Regions from separate parts of the Streptomyces sp. NPDC027962 genome, predicted to be linked through region 4. Evidence: riboswitches for the same ligand, from Rfam matches in the RefSeq annotation. Region 4 holds a riboswitch; each other region holds the start of a gene.
The links. Region 4 has a riboswitch for cobalamin ahead of ACZ4SA_RS32475 (energy-coupling factor ABC transporter permease). Riboswitches for the same ligand answer to the same signal wherever they lie in the genome.

Region 1 (4,653 bases), on a different contig from region 4:
CCATCGAGTAGCTGAGCGAGCGGTGGCCGGGATCGTCGATGATCGTCTTGACCGGGTTGTCCGAACCGCCTTCACGCAGCGCGCGGTAGGCCCGCTCGACGACTTCGATCACCCGCCGGTGGTCGAGGTCCAGTCCTTCCTGCTGCGCTTGCGGCAACAGCCACAGCTGTCCGGGCGGGGCGTAACTCGGGGGCATGCGGGTCTTCTCCTTCATGGGGGTTGTGTGTGGCTCGGTTCGAGGTCTCATCGGATGCCGTCCAGCCGCCAGCGCGGGGCGGCTGCGCCGTCGCCCAGACGGACGACGACCTTCGACGGCAGGCGGGCGTCGTGGAACGGCGACTCGTTGGAGTCCATCTGGTATCCGGCGGTGTTGAGGTAGACCAGGTGGTCACCGCGGCGTACGGGCTGCGGGAAGCCGATCTTCCGCCAGGTGACCATGTCGCTCTCCAGGCAGGTCGAGCCCGCGACACAGGCCGGGAACAGCTCGTCGGCACCCGGCCGGGCGGACATCAGCAGCGGGTCGGGGAGGTAGTCGCTGTTGAACCACTGCTCGGAGAGGCTGAAGCTGCTTCCGGCGACGGTGACGATCGCGTACCCGTCGGACTCCCGCCGGTCGTCCACCTGTTGTACGCGGAAGAGGGTGAATCCCGCCTGGTCCAGCAGGGCCCGGCCGGGCTCCACGACGAACCGGATGCCGTGGCGTCCCGCCTTCGCGGCGAGGCTTTCGCCGCTCTCGACCGGGTACGCCATGATCGCGCGGACCGCCTGGTCGGCGGGCTGGCCGCCGTACGGGTAGAAGTCGGCGAAGTCCTTGGCCGCGTGGTAATGGGCCGGTTCGTTCTGTGCGAGGAACTCGTTCCAGAGCCGAGGTTCTACGTAGCGGACCGGCAGTCCGCCGCCGATGTCGACCAGTTCGGCGGTCGTCGAGCCGCGCCGCCGGGCGTCGAGGCAGTGCTCGATCATCTCGTTCGCCGCCGTCGCGCGTTCCGCGCTGGAGTAGCCGTTGAGGTGGAAGGAGAAGCCTCGGAGGCTGATGTGTTCCGCGAGTTCCGCGCAGAGACCGACGGCGGCCGCGCGCTCGGCGTCGGACATTCCGAAGCGGCTTGCCGGTTGACTGGTGGTCCGGGACCGCAGCAGCACCACGGCCTGTCTCCGTGCGAGCCGGGCGGTCGCGGCGAGCCGACGGAGTTCGCTGGTCGAGTCGACGGCGACCAGGCAGCCGTGCTGAACGGCGAGAGCGTGCAGCGTGTCGTCCTTCTCCGGTCCGGAGACTCCGATCCGGTGTCCGGGCACTCCGCCGGCCAGCGCCTTGATCAGTTCGGAGGTGCTGGCGACATCGACCCCGATCCCCAGGGCTGCAGCCGAACTAACGTAGCAGTCAGCCTTGTTCGCCTTCTTGGCGAAGAGGATCCCGGTATCGGCGGCCGACTCGGCGAACGCCCGGCGAAGCCTGACGACGTTGTCCTCGAAGACCTCGGGCAGTACGACGTGCAGGGGAGACCCCAGGCCGTCCAGGAGGTCGGCCAGCAGGGCACGGTGATCCGCCAGGAGCGCGGAGACGAGGGGATGCCGGAGTGCGGTGAGCGCGAAGGGCCGGGGTGCGACCGCCGGACGCTCCAGCACTTGTCGAGGGATGAGCACCCCATACTTCTATATGATTATGACACTCATTTTCAACATGCTCCGAATGACCTCCGCGTTAAGTAATGGAATGGTCGTTTTCGCCTCCCATGCGTGTCGGACTCCACAGACGGGTCGAGTTGGGGGGGTAGCCGAACGCCTGGGGTGTTCGTCGGCTGCTCACGGTGCACGCCGAACTCGAACGTGCGGGGCGGACGTCCATGACGGTCGGGGTCCGGGTCACCGCCGAGCGGTGGAACGCGGCCGGGCCCGGTACTGAGGTCGCGACCGGGCGGCTCACGTTCGTCGCCATCGATGCCGACGGCAGGCCACGCCCCGTACCGGGCTTGGTGACGCCCGGAGTCGTCTAGAAGCCGGAAGCGGCCGGGGCGTCGGGCACCGGCCCTACCCGCGGCCCGCCCCTCGGTCCGGCCGTGCGTCGGGGTCGGTCACCGGGTAGGGGACGAAGGTGCTGCTGTCCGGGTCGATGCGCAGGGCGCGGCCGAGCGGCGGTGCGGCGCGCTGGGGGCAGTCGAGGCGTTCGCAGACCCGGCAGCCCATGCCGATCGGGGTGGTGGCCGAGGCGTTGTCGAGGTCGAGGCCATCGGAGTAGACGAGGCGGTGGGCGTGGCGGATCTCGCAGCCCAGGCCGATCGCGTACGTCTTGCCGGGTTCGCCCCAGCCGCCGCGGTGCCGGGTGACCGCGCGGGCCGTCCACAGGTAGCGCTGCCCGTCGGGCATCTCGGCCACCTGGACGTGGATGCGGCCGGGGGCGGCGAAGGACTCGTACACGTTCCACAGCGGGCAGGTGCCGCCGGCCCGGCGCCGAGCGGCTGTGGCGGCAGCTGCACGAGCGGGACTACATCCACGCCCTCGGCGCGCTCACCGGCGGTCAGGCGGTCCAGCAGGTCAAGGCGGGCCTGCAGGCGATCTACCTGTCCGGCTGGCAGGTCGCCGCCGACGCCAACCAGGCAGGCCACACCTACTACGACCAGAGTCTCTACCCGGCCAACTCCGTCCCGCAGGTGGTGCGTCGGATCAACAACGCGCTGCTGCGCGCCGACCAGATCGCCACCGCCGAGAACGCCGGCGACACGACCGACTGGCTGGCGCCGATCGTCGCGGACGCGGAGGCCGGCTTCGGCGGCCCGCTGAACGCCTTCGAGCTGACCAAGGCGATGATCGCCGCCGGTGCAGGCCGAATCCGGCTTCGCCACCGCCACCGACATCGACACCGGCATGGAGCTCGGCTGCGCCCACCCCATGGGCCCGCTGAAACTCGCCGACCTGATCGGCCTGGACACCGTCGCGTTCGTCGCCGAGTCGCTCTACGACGAGTTCAAGGAACCCCTCTACGCCCCTCCCCCGCTGCTCCAGCGGATGGTGGAGGCAGGACTGCTGGGCCGAAAGACCGGCCGGGGCTTCCACACCTACGACCAGGGCTGAGGGCCTGGTACGACGCGGGCTGAGGGGCCCGCACGGCCGCCGGGGTGAGGGTCCCGGCGGTGGACAGGGGAAGGGCGAGAAGCGCGAGCGCGGCGCTTCCCGCCCCTCGGCGTTCCTCCTCCGACGTGCTCTGTGTCACCTTCCAGATCCTGGACGGCTGAGGGGCGACACCCCCTAGGGTGGCCGGAGCAGCTGGTTCGCCCCGTCCGCCAGGCGGGGCGTCGCAAGAGGGAACCCGGTGGGAATCCGGGACTGCCCCGCAGCGGTGAGCGGGAACGACCGCCGTCATACGCACTGGGCCCGACGTACCGGACCTGGGAAGCGACGGCCAGTAGGTGTCCTCCGGCCAGGAGGACGTGCTCGCGAGTCCGAAGACCTGCCAACTGCCCGTGCGCGGACCATTCCGCGCACGGAGATCTCGGTGACCTCGAGGGCGGGTCGGCGTACATACCAGGCGGACGACCGCGCTTTGTCGCGCGAGGTCGGTTCCGTCCGGTTCGTCATCCCTTCGCGTTCTCGTCCCGTCTCCGGGATCTCAGGGAATCGTCTCGCGAAGGAGATCTCCGTGACCAGCAAGTCCGCAGCCGCGGCAGCACGGGCCACCGTCTACGGCTACCCCCGCCAGGGACAGAACCGGGAACTGAAGAAAGCGATCGAGGGCTACTGGAATGGCCGCGTCACCGCCGACGCCCTCCGCTCCACAGCCGCCGACCTGCGCGCCGCCAACTGGCGGCAGCTCGCCGACGCCGGCATCCACGAAGTGCCGACCGGTGACTTCTCGTACTACGACCACGTCCTCGACACCACCGTCATGGTCGGCGCGATCCCCGAGCGCCACCGCGCCGCCGTCGAGGCCGACGCCGTTGATGGCTACTTCGCCATGGCCCGTGGCACCCAGGACGTCGCGCCGCTGGAAATGACCAAGTGGTTCGACACCAACTACCACTACCTCGTGCCCGAGTTGGGCCCGGACACCGTGTTCACGGCAGACTCGACGAATCAGGTCGCCGAGCTGAAGGAGGCCCTGGCGCTGGGCCTGACCGCCCGCCCGGTCCTGGTCGGCCCCGTCACCTACCTGCTCCTCGCCAAGCCCGCACCGGGCGTCCCCACGGACTTCGAACCGCTGACCCTGCTCGACCGTCTGCTGCCGGTGTACGCCGAGGTGCTCGCCGACCTGCGCGTGGCTGGCGCCGAGTGGGTGCAGCTGGACGAGCCCGCCTTCGTGCAGGACCGCTTCCCTGCGGAACTGAACTCCGTCGAGCGCGCCTACTGCGACCTCGGGGCGCTGACCGACCGGCCGAAGCTGCTGGTCGCCTCGTACTTCGACCGGCTCGGCAAGGCACTGCCGGTGCTGGCGAAGGCCCCGGTCGAGGGCCTCGCCCTGGACTTCACCGAGGCCGCCGCGGCCAACCTGGACGCGCTCGCCGTCGTCGGCGGTCTGCCCGGCAAGCGACTGGTCGCCGGTGTCGTCAACGGCCGCAACATCTGGATCAACGATCTGTCGAAGTCCCTGTCCATCCTCGGCACCCTGCTGGGCTTGGCGGACCGGGTCGACGTCGCCGCCTCCTGCTCCCTCCTCCACGTGCC
Region 2 (4,653 bases), on a different contig from region 4:
CGCCCCGGTCTCGCGGTGGACCGCGAGATGCAGCGGCAGCTCACTGGTGGGGGCGAGGGTGCCGATGACCTGGGTGCCGTCGAGGTCGACGCCGACGGTGTCCTGCGGGGTGAGCCGGTCGTAGGGCACTCCGCTGGGCGTGACGAGGACCAGCTCGCCGACCCGTACGGAGACGTTTCCGGACGTGCCCACCACGAGTCCCTCGGCGGCCGTCCTGCGGGCCGTGTCCACGAGGTCCTGCCATGCCCGTTCGATCGCGTCGTGCCGCGCCTCATCAGTCATGCCGTGATCCTGTCACCGAAGGCCCGCCGGCCCGATGACGGCCCGGCGACAGCCGCAGGGACACGGAGGGTGTTCGAGTGGCTGCGGGGAGCGGCGCCGGGTCGGAAATCAGACAAGCGGAACCTCCTGGCTCCACTTGGGGACACCCGGCCGCCGGACCCAGTTCACCTTCCGTTCATCCAGGTTGCCTACGGTCCACCAGTCAATGACGTCAAACGATTGCCTGGGTAAATGGAACACATCACACTGCTGCTCGCGATTGTGATCGTGACAGCGCTCGTGTTCGATTTCACGAACGGTTTCCACGACACCGCCAACGCGATGGCGACGACCATTTCGACGGGCGCACTGAAGCCCAAGACAGCGGTGGCCATGTCCGCCGTTCTGAATCTCGTCGGTGCTTTCCTCTCCGTGGAGGTCGCCAAGACGATCTCCAGCGGGCTGGTCGACGAATCAGGCATCTCACCTGAAGTCATCTTCGCGGCGCTCGTCGGCGCCATCCTCTGGAACCTGGCCACCTGGCTGGTGGGGCTGCCGTCCAGTTCCTCGCACGCCCTCATGGGCGGTCTGATCGGCGCCACCGTCGCCTCGGCCGGCTTCGGCGCGGTCAACAACGGCGTTGTCGTCACCAAGGTCCTGATCCCGGCCATCGCCGCACCGCTCGTCGCGGGCCTCGCCGCCATGCTGGCCGCCCGGCTCACGTACCGGATCGGCCGCAACACCGACGAGAAAGCCACCGCGAAGGGCTACCGTGCGGGGCAGATCGCCTCCGCCGGTCTGGTCTCCCTGGCGCACGGCACCAACGACGCCCAGAAGACGATGGGCATCATCACGCTGGCTCTCGTGGCCGGCAATGTGGTCGCCCCCGGTTCCAACCCTCCGCTGTGGGTCATCGTCTCCGCGGGTCTCGCGATCGCGCTCGGCACCTACCTCGGCGGCTGGCGCATCATCCGCACCATGGGCAAGGGCCTCACCGACCTCCAGCCGCAGCAGGGCTTCGCCGCCCAGACCAGCGCGGCCAGCGTCATCCTCGCCTCGTCGAACCTCGGCTTCTCCCTGTCGACGACCCACTCCTGCTCCGGTGCGGTCATGGGTGCCGGTCTCGGCCGCAAGGGCGGAGTGGTCCGCTGGTCCACCGCCACCCGGATGTTCGTGGCGTGGGGCCTGACCCTGCCGGCCGCGGGCCTCGTCGCGGCGGGCTCGGAGTACGTCACCAAGCAGGGTGACTGGGGTGTCGCGGCCGTCGCCGTCTTCCTGGTCGCCGCGTGCACCGCGATCTGGTTCGTCTCGCGCCGCCAGGTCGTCGACCACACCAACGTCAACGACGTCGACGGCACCGAGGAGCGTGCGGGCGTCGTCACGACCGCCATCGCGGCCGTCACCCCGCCGCCCGCCGGCGAAATCAAGACCACTATCCCGGCCCCGGCCGAGCCCGAGTCGGCACGTCCGGCCACGGTGTAAGGAACAGCATGAAGATCGACTGGGCAGCTCTCGGCTCCGTATTCGGCGTGAGCCTCGTCGCCACCGTCGCCCTGGTGGGCCTGTTCACCCTGGGCATCGTGGGCCTGACCAAGCAGGAGGCGGCCTCGCAGGCCGGAGGCTCCGGCGCACTGGCCCGCACGGGCGCTTACGCCTGCTTCGCGCTCTGCGCGGCAGCCGTTTCCTACGGGATCTATCTGATCGTCGTCTGACGACGGCCGGACCCTCGCGAGGCCGGGTCGAGGACACCTGCGGGTGCCTTCGACCCGGCCTTCGTGTGTCCACCGGTGTGGGGCTCGGCACACTGTCCCGCCGCAGGTCAATGGCGAGTTGACGGGCGTTCGCGCGCGTGGTGGACTGCCGGGGCCGATAACGGCGGCAGAAGAGGAAGTCCGGTGCGAATCCGGCGCGGTCCCGCCACTGTCACCCGGGAGCACGAACCCCGGGGAGCCAGGAACTCTCACCGCCGGTCACGTCGAACCAGGGCGCGGACCCTGAGTGAGGACTCGTCTCATGCCCGGCTGCGGTACAGCCCTGTCCGTCGGACGCCACTTCGGGGATCGCTGATCCCGTGCGTGCCGACCGAGTATTCGTGTACGGCGCCGCCGCCGGCCTCGCTGGTGACCTGCTCCTCGGCGATCCCCGCCGTGGGCATCCGGTCGCCGCGTTCGGACGGATGGCCGCCGCCCTCGAGCGTGTCCTGTGGCGTGACCACCGCGGCCGGGGCGCGCTGCACACCGCGGTGTGCGCGGGCGGCGCCGTCGCCGCGGCGACTCTGGCCGGCCGTGCCGTACGCCGCTCCCCCGCCGCGTCGATCGCGCTGACCGCCGTCGCCACGTGGGCGGTTGTCGGGGGCACGACGCTGGGGCGTGAGGCCTCGGCCATCGGCGACGCGCTGGCCGCCGGGGACGTCGAAGCGGCCCGTGAACGGCTGCCTCATCTGTGCGGGCGCGACCCGCAGACCCTGGACGAGCAGCAGATCGCCCGCGCCGTCGTCGAGTCCGTCGCGGAGAACACCTCCGACGCGGTCGTGGGAGCCCTCGTGTGGGGCGCGCTGGCCGGCGTGCCCGGCCTTGTCGGCTTCCGTGCGGTCAACACCCTGGACGCGATGGTGGGCCACAAGTCGCCCCGCTACCGGCGCTACGGCTGGGCATCGGCGCGCCTGGACGACGTGGCGGGCTGGCCCGGCGCACGGCTGACCGCGATCCTGGCGGCCGTGAGCGGGCCGGATCCGCGGGGGGCGGTACGGGCCTGGCGGGCCGACGCGGGCAAGCACCCCAGTCCCAACGCGGGCCCGGTCGAAGCGTCGTTCGCCGGCGTGCTGGGGGTGCGGCTGGGCGGCACCCTCTCGTACGGCGGCCGGGTCGAGCACCGGCCGGTTCTCAACGGCGACGGCCGGGCGGTGGAGTTCGACGACATCGGGCGGGCGGTGCGGCTGTCGCGGCGTGTCGGCCTGCTGACCCTGGTGGTCTGTGCCACGGGGCGGATGCTGGGTGCAGGGCGCGGCGGAAGGAGGCCGGCATGACCGGTGGGGGGTTGCTGGTCGCCGGGACGACCTCGGACGCCGGCAAGAGCGTCGTCACGGCCGGGATCTGCCGCTGGCTGGTGCGGCAAGGGGTCAAGGTCGCGCCCTTCAAGGGGCAGAACATGTCCCTCAATTCGTTCGTGACACGTGAGGGCGCGGAGATCGGGCGCGCACAGGCCATGCAGGCGCAGGCCGCGCGCGTGGAGCCGACCGCCCTGATGAACCCGGTGCTGCTGAAGCCCGGCAGCGACCGTTCCAGCCAGGTGGTGCTGATGGGCAAGCCCGTGGGCGAGTTGAGCGCCCGCGGGTTCTTCGGGAAGACCGGCGGGGCATCCGCCGGGAAGGAACTGCGCGGCGGTCGGCGGCAGGAGTTGTTCGAGCCGGTCATGGCGTGCCTGGAGGAGCTGCGGGGCACGTATGACGCCGTGATCTGCGAGGGGGCGGGCAGTCCGGCCGAGATCAATCTGCGGCGCACGGACATCGTGAACATGGGCGTCGCGCGCGCGGCGGGGCTGCCGGTGCTGGTGGTCGGGGACATCGACCGGGGCGGGGTGTTCGCCCAGTTCTTCGGTACGACGGCGCTGCTGAGCCCCGAGGACCAGTCGCTCGTCGCGGGTTACCTCGTGAACAAGTTCCGCGGCGACGTGACCCTGCTCGAGCCGGGGCTCGACATGCTGCTCGGGCTCACCGGGCGGCGGACGTACGGCGTCCTGCCGTACGCGCACGGGCTCGGCATCGACGAGGAGGACGGGCTGCGGGTGTCGCTGCGCGGCGCCGTACGGGAGTCGGTGGTCGCGGCGCCCGTCGGTGAGGACGTGCTGCGGGTCGCGGTGTGCGCGGTGCCGCTGATGTCGAACTTCACCGACGTGGACGCGCTGGCCGCCGAACCGGGCGTCGTGGTGCGGTTCGTGGACCGCGCCGAGGAACTCGTGGACGCCGACCTGGTGGTCGTCCCGGGTACGCGCGGCACGGTCAAGGCGCTGGCGTGGCTGCGGGAACGCGGGCTGGCTGATGCCGTGGCCCGGCGGGCGGCGGAGGGACGGCCGGTGCTGGGCATCTGCGGCGGCTTCCAGGCGCTGGGCGAACGCATCGAGGACGACGTCGAGTCGCGGGCCGGCGCGGTCGCGGGGCTCGGACTGCTGCCCGTACGCGTGCGGTTCGCCCCGGACAAGACACTCACGAGACCCGTCGGCGAGGCACTCGGAGAGCGCGTCGAAGGGTACGAGATCCATCATGGCGTGGCCGAAGTCCTGGGCGGAGAGCCCTTCCTGGACGGCTGCCGGGTGGGCGCGGTGTGGGGCACGCACTGGCACGGGTCGCTGGAGAGCGACGGATTCCGGCGCGCGTTCCTGCGGGAGGTCGCGGCG
Region 3 (4,653 bases), on a different contig from region 4:
CGGTGACGGCCATGGTGCTGCTTCTTCCCTACTTCTTCGTCAGCTCGGCGACGACGGAGTCGACGTACTTGTTCATCGACTCGGGACCGCCGAACATCCAGATGCCGTCGGGGAGGCGGTGGACGTTGCCCTTCTTGACGAACGGCAGCGAGGTCCACACCTTGTCCTTGGCGAGGGCGCCGGTGAACGGGGTGCTGTTCTGGTCGCCGTCGTTGCCGATGTAGGCGAAGTGCACGTCGGCGCCCAGCTTGGTCAGGCCCTCGACGTCCGTCGTGCCGAGGCCGTACGCCGGGTCGCCCTTGACCGACCAGTCGTTCTTCAGGCCGAGCTCCTCGTTGACCGCGCCGATGAGCGAGCCGCTGGTGAACGGGCGGATCGACGTCTGGTTGGAGACGACGTACCCGTCGGCGAAGGCGTACTTCGCACCCGCGAGCCCGGCTCCCGCGAGAGTCTCCTTGCCCTCCTTGATCTTCGCCTCGAACTGCTTCTTGAGTTCGCCGGCCTTCTCGGTGGTGCCGGTGGCCTGGGCGAGCAGATCGAGGTTCTTCGTCATCTGCCCGATCGGGTCGGCCGCGTTGGCCGACTTCACCTCCACCACCGGGGCGACCTTGCGCAGTTGCTTCACGGCGGCCGGCGGCAGGTCGGTGCTGGCGACGATGAGGTCCGGCTGCAGGGCGGCGATGGTGTCCATGCTGGGCTCGCCGCGGGTGCCGACGTCCTTGGGCTCGTTCTTCAGCGGGACCGCGCTGTCCCAGGTCTTGTAGCCCTTGACGTCGGCGACGCCGACCGGGTCCACGCCCAGCGAGATCAGCAGCTCGACCTCGTGCCACTCGGTACCGACGACCTTCTTGGCCGGACCGTTCAGGACGACCTTCTGGCCGGAGGCGTCGGTGAGGGTGATCTTCTCGGCGGTGTTCTTCGCCCTGTCGTCGGCGGGGGGCTCGGTGGTCCCGCAGGCGGAGCTCGCCGGGCGGATCGCGGAGCCGGTCACAGCACTGGCCAGGGCTGCTGCGCGTTCTTCGGGCTTCACCCGTCAGAGCAGGTTTTTCGGCTTGCCATACCGCGTGCAGGCGCTCGGAGCGTCAAACGAGCGTCACAGCCGACCACCCGTCCCTCCCTGTACAGGACGGAGGAGGCTTCCCCGAGATCGCCGCAGCGTCCAGTGCCGTGCCCATCGCCCCCAAAAAGTTCGAACACGGCTTGGGCCCATGCGCAGCGTGGGCTGGTCAAGCGGAGCTGGCGCGGTAGTGGGCACGGCCTTTTCTCCTGAGCCGCGCGCGGGTTCGCATCCTGCCGGTGACACTCCGGATCGCGCTGCCGGCGACCGCGAGTACCGCAGACACTCCGGCGGAAGTAGGTAAGGCCGTGGTAACTTCCGGGCGCCAGTCGCACTCGTGCACACGGACGTCCGCGTGCACGGGTCAGGGAATCCGGTGAGAGTCCGGAACTGACGCGCAGCGGTGAGGGTGACGGGCGGGGCGACAACCACTGGACCCGGCCATGGCCGGGTCTGGGAAGGTGCCCCGTCAGGATGATCCCGAGTCCGAAGACCTGCTGGCAGCCGACCGTCCGAACGGGCCCCGCGCATGGGCCCCGACGCCTAGGAAGCCAACGTGCAGCTGTCACGTCCCGCCCACTGTTCCCTTCTGCTCCTGACCGGGGCCCTGTTGCTGACCGCGTGCGGTTCGGGCTCGTCGTCCGACGCGTCAGGGAAGTCCGCCGAAGCCGGGGCCCGGGCTGTCACACTCGACAACTGCGGGCAGAAAGCGACGGTCGAGGCCCCGCCGAAGCGGGCCGTGTCCCTGAACCAGGGCACCACCGAGATCATGCTCTCCCTCGGGCTTGCCGACCGGATGGTGGGCACCGCCACCTGGACCGACCCGGTCATGAAGGGGCTGGAGAAGCCCAACGCGAAGGTGCCCCGGCTCGCCGACAACGCGCCGTCGTTCGAGAAGGTCCTGAACACCGAGCCGGACTTCGTCGCCTCCTCCTTCGCCTCCACCCTCAGCAAGGGCGGGGTTGCCCCACGCGAGAAGTTCGAGGAACTCGGAGTGCCGACGTATCTCTCGCCCGCCGACTGCGAGGGCAAGGACAACAGCGGCGACGGCGACGGCTCACGGACGAAGCCGCTGGCCATGGACACCGTCTATCGCGAGGTGCGTGAACTGGCCCGGACCTTCGGGGTGGAGGAGCGCGGCGAGAAGCTGGTCACGGAGCTGAACGACCGGGTTACCAAGGCCACCTCCGGGATCGACGCCAAGGACACCACGATCCTGTACTGGTTCGCCAACCAGGAGTCCCCCTACATGGCAGGCTGCTGCGGCGCACCCGGCATCATCACGAACACGCTCGGCGCGAAGAACGTCTTCGACGACAGTACGCAGGAGTGGCCCCAGATCAACTGGGAGACCGTCGCCGACCGCAACCCCGGCGTGCTGGTCATCGGCGACCTCACCCGTAAGTCGCAGACCGCGGAGACCGCCGCGAAGAAGATCGCGTTCCTGGAGTCCAATGCGGCGACGCGGAACATGGACGCGGTGAAGAACAACCGGTACGTGCTGCTCAGCGGGCAGGCCATGAACCCCACGATCCGCACCGTCGAGGGAGTCGAGAAGGTCGCCGCCGCGCTGCGCGAGTACGGACTCGGCGGATGACCACCGCTCTGCACAGGCCCGCGGCCCGCCCGCCGCGGTCCGCCGCCGGTACCCTGCGGACCGCGGCCGGCCTGGGCACCGGGCTGGCGGTGCTCGCGGCATCCGTCGCCGTGGCCGTCACCATCGGCCCGGCGGACATCGGCGTCGGCGACGTCTGGTCCGCGGTCGCCTCCCATCTGGGATGGGGCACGACGGAGTTGTCCCCGATCCGAAACGGCATCGTGTGGAACCTGCGGCTGCCGCGCACCCTGCTCGCCGCGGTGTGCGGGGCCGGGCTCGCCGTGTGCGGGGCGGTGATGCAGTCGCTGCTGCGCAACCCGCTCGCCGACCCGTTCGTCCTCGGGGTCTCCTCCGGAGCGTCGACCGGCGCCGTCGTCGTGGTCGTCCTCGGTGCGGGGGGCGGTGTTCTGTCCATCTCGGGGGGCGCGTTCGTGGGCGCGCTCGGCTCGTTCGCGCTGGTGCTGCTGCTCAGCCACACCCTCGGCGGGGCCACGGACCGGGTGGTGCTGTCCGGGGTGGCCGCCATGCAACTGTTCTCCGCGCTGACCTCGTTCGTGGTGATGACGGCCGCCGACGCGGAGACCACCAGGGGCGTGCTGTTCTGGCTGCTCGGGTCGCTCAGCGGGGCCGGCTGGAGCGAGGTGTGGCTCTGCCTGGCCGTCCTGGCACTCGCGCTGGTGGTGTGTCTCGGGTACGCGCGCACGCTGGACGCCTTCGCCTTCGGCCAGGACGCGGCGGCCACCCTCGGCGTCGCGGTCGCCCGGACCCGGCTGGTGCTGCTGTGCGTGACCGCGCTGCTGACGGCCGCTCTGGTCAGCGCGGCGGGCGCGATCGGCTTCGTCGGGCTCGTCCTGCCGCACGCCGCACGCGCCCTTGTGGGCCCGGGGCACGGCCGCCTGCTGCCGGTCACCGCGCTGGCCGGGGCGGTGTTCCTGGTGTGGGCCGACACCCTGGCCCGTACCGTCCTCGACCCCCAGGAGGTACCGGTCGGCGTGGTGACTTCCCTTGTCGGCGTCCCGGCGTTCGTCCTGGTCCTGTACCGCACGAGCACGAGCACGAGGAGGACGCGATGACCGCCGGTACGGATGAGCAGGCGGCCGCGGCGCAGCTGTCCACCCTCGCCGCCGACCGCGTCAGACGCTCCATCGACGGACGGCTGATCCTCGACGGTGTCAGCATCACCCCCCGCCCCGGCTCCGTGACCGGACTGCTCGGCCCCAACGGCTCCGGGAAGTCCACATTGCTGCGGCTGCTGTCCGGCGTCCTCGCCCCCACCTCCGGGGTCGTCACCCTCGACGGACGCCCCCTGCCCGACTGGGGCCGCCGCCCCGTAGCCCGGCGCGTGGCGGTCGTCGAGCAGCAGGCGGACGCCCTTGTCGAGTTGACCGTCCTCGACGTCGTACGCCTCGGCCGCATCCCGCACCGCCGCGCCTGGACCCCCGCCACCGAGGCGGACGAGAACGCCGTACGCACCGCCCTGGAGCGCACCGGCCTGACCGACCGCGCCGGCCAGCCCTGGCACACGCTCTCCGGCGGCGAACGCCAGCGCGCACAGATCGCCCGCGCCCTCGCCCAGGAGCCCCGTGAACTGCTGCTGGACGAACCGACCAACCACCTCGACATCCACCACCAGCTCGACCTGCTGCACCTCGTCGCCGAACTGCCCGTCACCAGTGTCGTCGCCCTGCACGACCTCAATCTGGCCGCCATGTACTGCGATCAGGTCGTCGTCCTGCGGAACGGACGAGCGGTGGCCGCCGGCACTCCGGCCGCCACCCTCACCGAGTCCCTGATCGCCGACGTCTACGGGGTACGGGCCACGGTGACCCGTGCCGGGTCCGGCGACCGGCCGCACATCCGCTTCCTGGGGACGGTCGCCGGGAAGTGATGGTCCTGGCCGGCGGTCAGCCCGGCCCACCGTTGTCGACCGGGTACGGCACCAACGTGCTGCTGTTGTGGTCGATGCGCAAGAGTCGTCCGAGCGGCGGGGCCGCGCGTT
Region 4 (4,653 bases):
TGGGTGGGCCGGTCGCGGAGCGCCACGATGTCCATCGCGGTCAGCGCCTCGTCGACGCGCGCACGGACCTCGTCCTCGCCGAGCCCCAGATTCATCGGACCGAACGACACGTCCTGCTCGACCGACGCCGCGAACAGCTGGTCGTCCGGATCCTGGACGACCAGCTGCACCGTCGTACGGAGCCTGGTCAGCCCCGCCCGGTCGTAGGCCACCGGCTCGCCGTTCAGCCGCAGTTGACCGGTGGCGGGACGCAGCCCGCCGCTCAGGAGCCGCAGCAGGGTCGTCTTGCCGCTGCCGTTGCGTCCCAGCAGCGCGGTCGACCGGCCCTCCGCGAGGCCGAGACCCACGCCGCTGAGCACGGCAGGGCCGTCCTCGTAGGTGTAACCCGCGTCGACGAGCTCCACGACGGAGGGGGCCGTGGGGGACAGATTCATGGCACGTACCTTTCGAGCACGAGGGTGAGGGCGACGATCCCGGACAGCAGTGCGCCGACCCCGGCGAGGAACGGACGCGACACCGTCGCCCGCGGTACGAGCACCCGCAGCGTGCCGTCGTAGCCGCGGCCCGCGAGCCCGGCCTGCAGCCGGCTCGCGCGGTCGAAGGCCCGCACGAACGCCGTGGCGCCCAGCCCCGCGAGCGAACGCCACGCGGCGGCCCTGCTCGTGTGGCCGAGACGGGCGGCCTGCGCCTGGCGGACATTGGTGACGGCGTCCAGCAGCAGAAAGCTGATCCGGTACATCACGAGCGCCACATCGACCACCGCCGGCGGCACTCCCGCCCGCACCAGCCGCGGCAGCACATCGGACATCGGCGTCGTGAAGGCGAACAGCAGCACGCCCAGCGAGGCGGCGGAGGTGCGCAGCAGGAGCCGAACGGCGTCGGCCGGTCCGCCGGGCGCGAGCGAGACCAGGCCCTCCGGGCCGCCCACCGCGAACAGCAGCGGCACGGCGCCGGTGACGCAGAAGCCCAGGGGGATGCGGAAGGCCCGCCACAACTGCCGCGGCGCCACACCGGCCGGTCCGAGCAGTACGGTCAGGGTCGCGGCGGCGACGAGGACGGCCCCCGGCCAGGGCGGCAGACAGACCGCCGTCACCGTCAGGCCGAGCCCGAGGACCGCTTTTTCGCACGGGTGACGGCGGCGCCAGCGACTGCTGTGCGCCGCCGCGTCGATCGGCAGCATCGGCGGCTACGAGACCGTCGTGGTGCTGTCCACGTCCCGGCCGGTGGCCTCGGGCCCCTTCCCCAGGGCCCGCTCCGCACCCTGTCGGCGCCCCTTGCGCAGCCCGAAGTAGTACGCCAGCACACCCGCGCCCAGCGCCGCCTGCAGCGAGAACAGTGCCGACTCCACCTCCCCGGACGGCGGTTCGTACAGCGGCGAGAACCACGGTTCGTAGTCCGGCTCGAGTTCCGTGATCGCAGCCTCCGCCTCCCCGTCGGCCCCGGTGAACGGCTCCTCCTTGTGGTCGCCGAGCCCGAGGACCAGCGGCAGCACGGCCAGTGCCGCCACGACCAGCAGCAGCAAGGTGTTGATCTTCGCGTTACGGCTCATCAGACCGCCGCCTCCTTCTTCGCACCCTTGACCAGGACACCGAGCCGCGTGAGCTCGCCCTTGCTGGACTGGCTGAGCAGTCGCATCACGAGCACCGTGAGCAGCCCCTCGCTCACCGCCAGCGGCAGCTGCGTGACGGCGAAGATCCCGCCGAACTTGGCGAGCGCGCCCAGGACACCGGTGCCCGGGTCGGGGAACGCGAGTGCCAGCTGGACGCTGGTGACGCAGTAGGTGGACAGGTCTGCGACGAACGCGCCGAAGAAGACGCTCACCATCAGCGGTACGTCGAACCGGCGCAGCAGCCGGTACACCCCGTACCCGGCCCACGGCCCGACGATCGCCATCGAGAAGACGTTGGCGCCGAGTGTGGTGAGCCCCCCGTGCGCCAGCAACAGCGCCTGGAACAGGAGGGTGATCGTGCCGAGCACCGCCATGATCGGCGGTCTGAACAGGATCGCGCCCAGACCCGTACCGGTCGGATGCGAGCAACTGCCGGTGACGGACGGAATCTTCAGCGCGGACAGGACGAACGTGAAGGCCCCGGACGCGCCGAGCAGGAGGGTCGATTCGGGATTGGCCCTGACCTCTCGGGTCAGGGCCCGTACGCCGTGGACAACGAACGGGGCGGAAGCGACGCCCCAGGCGGCCGCGTGCAGCGGGGGGAGATAGCCCTCGGCTATGTGCATGATGTGGGAGACCCTCTCCAGCACCTCGTGGATGGACAACGCACCTCGGCCGGTCTCCTGGCTGACGGGTCATGCCGTCCGGGCTCCGCCTTCCCGGGCACCACGCACAGGCGTGGTGTCCCAGTGGCTCCCCGTGAGGGGGTGGAACCGGACTTCCCGATCACAGTGGCGAGGGCCGCACCGGTACTGCACCGGTTTCCCGAACACCAAGGCCCCGTGACAGTAGTGCGCCGACCAGGTACATCACAAGCCGCGCACGGGCGCACCGGCCGGCGGCCGGGTGAGCTGTTCACCACGTCCCGGTGGGTGAGGTGTTCACCACGTCCCGGTGGCGCGCCGCTGACGCGTCACTGTTTGCGGTAGCCGTACGCCTCCGACGCCGCGGCCTCCACCGCGTCCAGATCGCCCCCCGCGCCGGCCGTCACCACAGCGGCGACCGCGCCCTCCAGGAACGGCGCGTCGACCAGCCGTGTCCCCTCCGGAAGTTCGTCGCCCTCGGCCAGCAGCGCCTTGACCGTCAGCACGGCGCTGCCCAGATCGACGAGGACCGCGACGCCCGCGCCCTGGTCGACCTGCTGCGCGGCCGCGCTGATCAGCTCCGAGCTGGTGCCGAGGCCGCCGTCCGGTGTCCCGCCCGCCGGGGCCACGGGGGCCGTACCGCCGCTTCCCGCCAGTCCCCTGGCGAGCTCGGCGACGGCCGTGGCCACCTCCCTGCTGTGCGAGACCAGCACGATGCCCACCTGCTTGCCGTCGCTCATGCGCTCGCCGCCTCCACCGTCTCGGCGAGCGTGGCCACCATCAGGGCCGAGGACGTCGCTCCCGGATCCTGGTGTCCGATGCTGCGCTCGCCGAGATAGCTGGCCCTGCCCTTGCGCGCCTGCATCGGCACCGTCGCCAGCGCTCCCTGTTCCGCCGCCTCCCGGGCCGCGGCGAACGACTCGGTGCGCTCGCCGAGTGCCGCCGCTGCCGGCTCCAGGGCGTCCAGCATCGTCTTGTCGCCCGCTTTCGCCCCGCCCAGCTGCGCCACCGCGGCGACGCCCACCCGCAGGGCTTCGGCGAACTGCCCCGGGGTCACCTGCGCGTCGTCGCCCAGCGCCTTGCCGGTGCGCCGCAGCAGCGTCCCGTACAGCGGCCCCGACGCGCCCCCGACCGTCGACACCAACTGCCGCCCGGCCAGCATCAGCACGGCCCCCGGCGTCGCCGGGGGCTCCTTCTCCAGGGCGGCGGTGACGGCAGTGAATCCGCGCCGGAGGTTGCTGCCGTGGTCGGCGTCGCCGATCGCCGAGTCCAGCTCGGTCAGTCGGTCCGCCTCCCGGTCCACGGCGACCGTGGTGGCAGCCAGCCAGCGGCGGAAGAATTCGGCGTCGAGCACAAGCACTCCCTGGGGTGAGTCGGGTCTTTCGGGCGTTGACGTACGACGTACGGCGTGTGCGTCGGGGCCTCTCACCGCCCCCAGCGCAGCCCGGGCGTCTGCACCGGTGCGTCCCACAGCCTGAGCAGCTCCTCGTCCACCTGGCAGAGCGTCACGGAGGCGCCGGCCATGTCGAGGGAGGTCACGTAGTTGCCGACGAGGGTACGGGCGACGGTCACCTCCCGCTCCGCCAGCACCCGCTGGACCTCGGCGTTGAAGCCGTACAGCTCCAGCAGCGGTGTCGCACCCATCCCGTTGACGAGTGCGATGACCGGGCCCGACGGACGCAGGTCCTCCAGCACGGCGTCGACGGCGAAGTCCGCGATCTCCCGCGAGGTCATCATCGAGCGGCGTTCGCGCCCCGGCTCACCATGGATGCCGATGCCCAACTCCAGCTCACCGGGCGGCAGATCAAAGGTCGGACTGCCCTTGGCGGGTGTGCTGCACGCACTCAGCGCCACGCCGAAGCTCCGGGAGGACTCGTTCACCTGCCGGGCGATCGCCTCCACCCGCTCGAGCGGCATCCGCTCCTCGGCGGCGGCCCCGGCGATCTTCTCCACGAACAGGGTCGCGCCCGTACCACGCCGCCCGGCCGTGTACAGGCTGTCGGTCACGGCGACGTCGTCGTTGACCAGAACCTTCGCGAGCCGGACCCCCTCGTCCTCGGCGAGCTCGGCCGCCATGTCGAAGTTCAGCACGTCACCCGTGTAGTTCTTCACGATGAACAGCACGCCCTCGCCGCTGTCCACAGCGGCGGCGGCCCGCGCCATCTGGTCGGGCACGGGGCTGGTGAACACCTCCCCGGGGCAGGCCCCGTCGAGCATCCCCACCCCGACGAACCCGCCGTGCAACGGCTCGTGACCCGACCCGCCCCCGGAAACCAGCGCCACCTTCCCCGCGACGGGCGCGTCACGCCGCACGATCACCCGGTTGTCCACGTCGACGGCCAGCTCGGGATGGGCGGCCGCCATCCCCCGCAGCGCGTCCGCGACAACGGTCTCCGGCAC

Region 1: linked by a shared signal. The riboswitch ahead of metE (5-methyltetrahydropteroyltriglutamate--homocysteine S-methyltransferase) and the one ahead of ACZ4SA_RS32475 (energy-coupling factor ABC transporter permease) in region 4 are both predicted to bind cobalamin.
Region 2: linked by a shared signal. The riboswitch ahead of ACZ4SA_RS31600 (cobalamin biosynthesis protein) and the one ahead of ACZ4SA_RS32475 (energy-coupling factor ABC transporter permease) in region 4 are both predicted to bind cobalamin.
Region 3: linked by a shared signal. The riboswitch ahead of ACZ4SA_RS12240 (ABC transporter substrate-binding protein) and the one ahead of ACZ4SA_RS32475 (energy-coupling factor ABC transporter permease) in region 4 are both predicted to bind cobalamin.

What each region holds. Positions count from the first base shown of each region.
Region 1 covers NZ_JBVHTA010000010.1:36,349-41,001, forward strand. The annotation lists gene ACZ4SA_RS12190 (ornithine cyclodeaminase) at 1-214, opposite strand, end outside; gene ACZ4SA_RS12195 (alanine racemase) at 244-1,623, opposite strand; gene ACZ4SA_RS12200 (hypothetical protein) at 1,842-1,991, shown strand; partial or broken gene ACZ4SA_RS12205 (short-chain fatty acyl-CoA regulator family protein) at 2,026-2,442, opposite strand; partial or broken gene ACZ4SA_RS12210 (isocitrate lyase) at 2,436-2,825, shown strand; partial or broken gene ACZ4SA_RS12215 (3-hydroxyacyl-CoA dehydrogenase family protein) at 2,818-3,066, shown strand; cobalamin riboswitch at 3,256-3,452, shown strand; gene metE (5-methyltetrahydropteroyltriglutamate--homocysteine S-methyltransferase) at 3,632-4,653, shown strand, end outside.
Region 2 covers NZ_JBVHTA010000048.1:19,468-24,120, forward strand. The annotation lists gene ACZ4SA_RS31585 (class II aldolase/adducin family protein) at 1-282, opposite strand, end outside; gene ACZ4SA_RS31590 (inorganic phosphate transporter) at 514-1,743, shown strand; gene ACZ4SA_RS31595 (hypothetical protein) at 1,752-1,973, shown strand; cobalamin riboswitch at 2,098-2,243, shown strand; gene ACZ4SA_RS31600 (cobalamin biosynthesis protein) at 2,333-3,286, shown strand; gene ACZ4SA_RS31605 (cobyric acid synthase) at 3,283-4,653, shown strand, end outside.
Region 3 covers NZ_JBVHTA010000010.1:45,540-50,192, forward strand. The annotation lists gene ACZ4SA_RS12230 (iron ABC transporter permease) at 1-13, opposite strand, end outside; gene ACZ4SA_RS12235 (iron-siderophore ABC transporter substrate-binding protein) at 29-1,003, opposite strand; cobalamin riboswitch at 1,367-1,573, shown strand; gene ACZ4SA_RS12240 (ABC transporter substrate-binding protein) at 1,614-2,654, shown strand; gene ACZ4SA_RS12245 (FecCD family ABC transporter permease) at 2,651-3,727, shown strand; gene ACZ4SA_RS12250 (ABC transporter ATP-binding protein) at 3,724-4,542, shown strand; partial or broken gene ACZ4SA_RS12255 (short-chain fatty acyl-CoA regulator family protein) at 4,559-4,653, opposite strand, start outside.
Region 4 covers NZ_JBVHTA010000051.1:42,481-47,133, reverse strand. The annotation lists gene ACZ4SA_RS32490 (energy-coupling factor ABC transporter ATP-binding protein) at 1-434, opposite strand, end outside; gene cbiQ (cobalt ECF transporter T component CbiQ) at 431-1,180, opposite strand; gene ACZ4SA_RS32480 (energy-coupling factor ABC transporter substrate-binding protein) at 1,187-1,549, opposite strand; gene ACZ4SA_RS32475 (energy-coupling factor ABC transporter permease) at 1,549-2,235, opposite strand; cobalamin riboswitch at 2,266-2,461, opposite strand; gene ACZ4SA_RS32470 (PTS-dependent dihydroxyacetone kinase phosphotransferase subunit DhaM) at 2,583-2,993, opposite strand; gene dhaL (dihydroxyacetone kinase subunit DhaL) at 2,990-3,607, opposite strand; gene dhaK (dihydroxyacetone kinase subunit DhaK) at 3,679-4,653, opposite strand, start outside.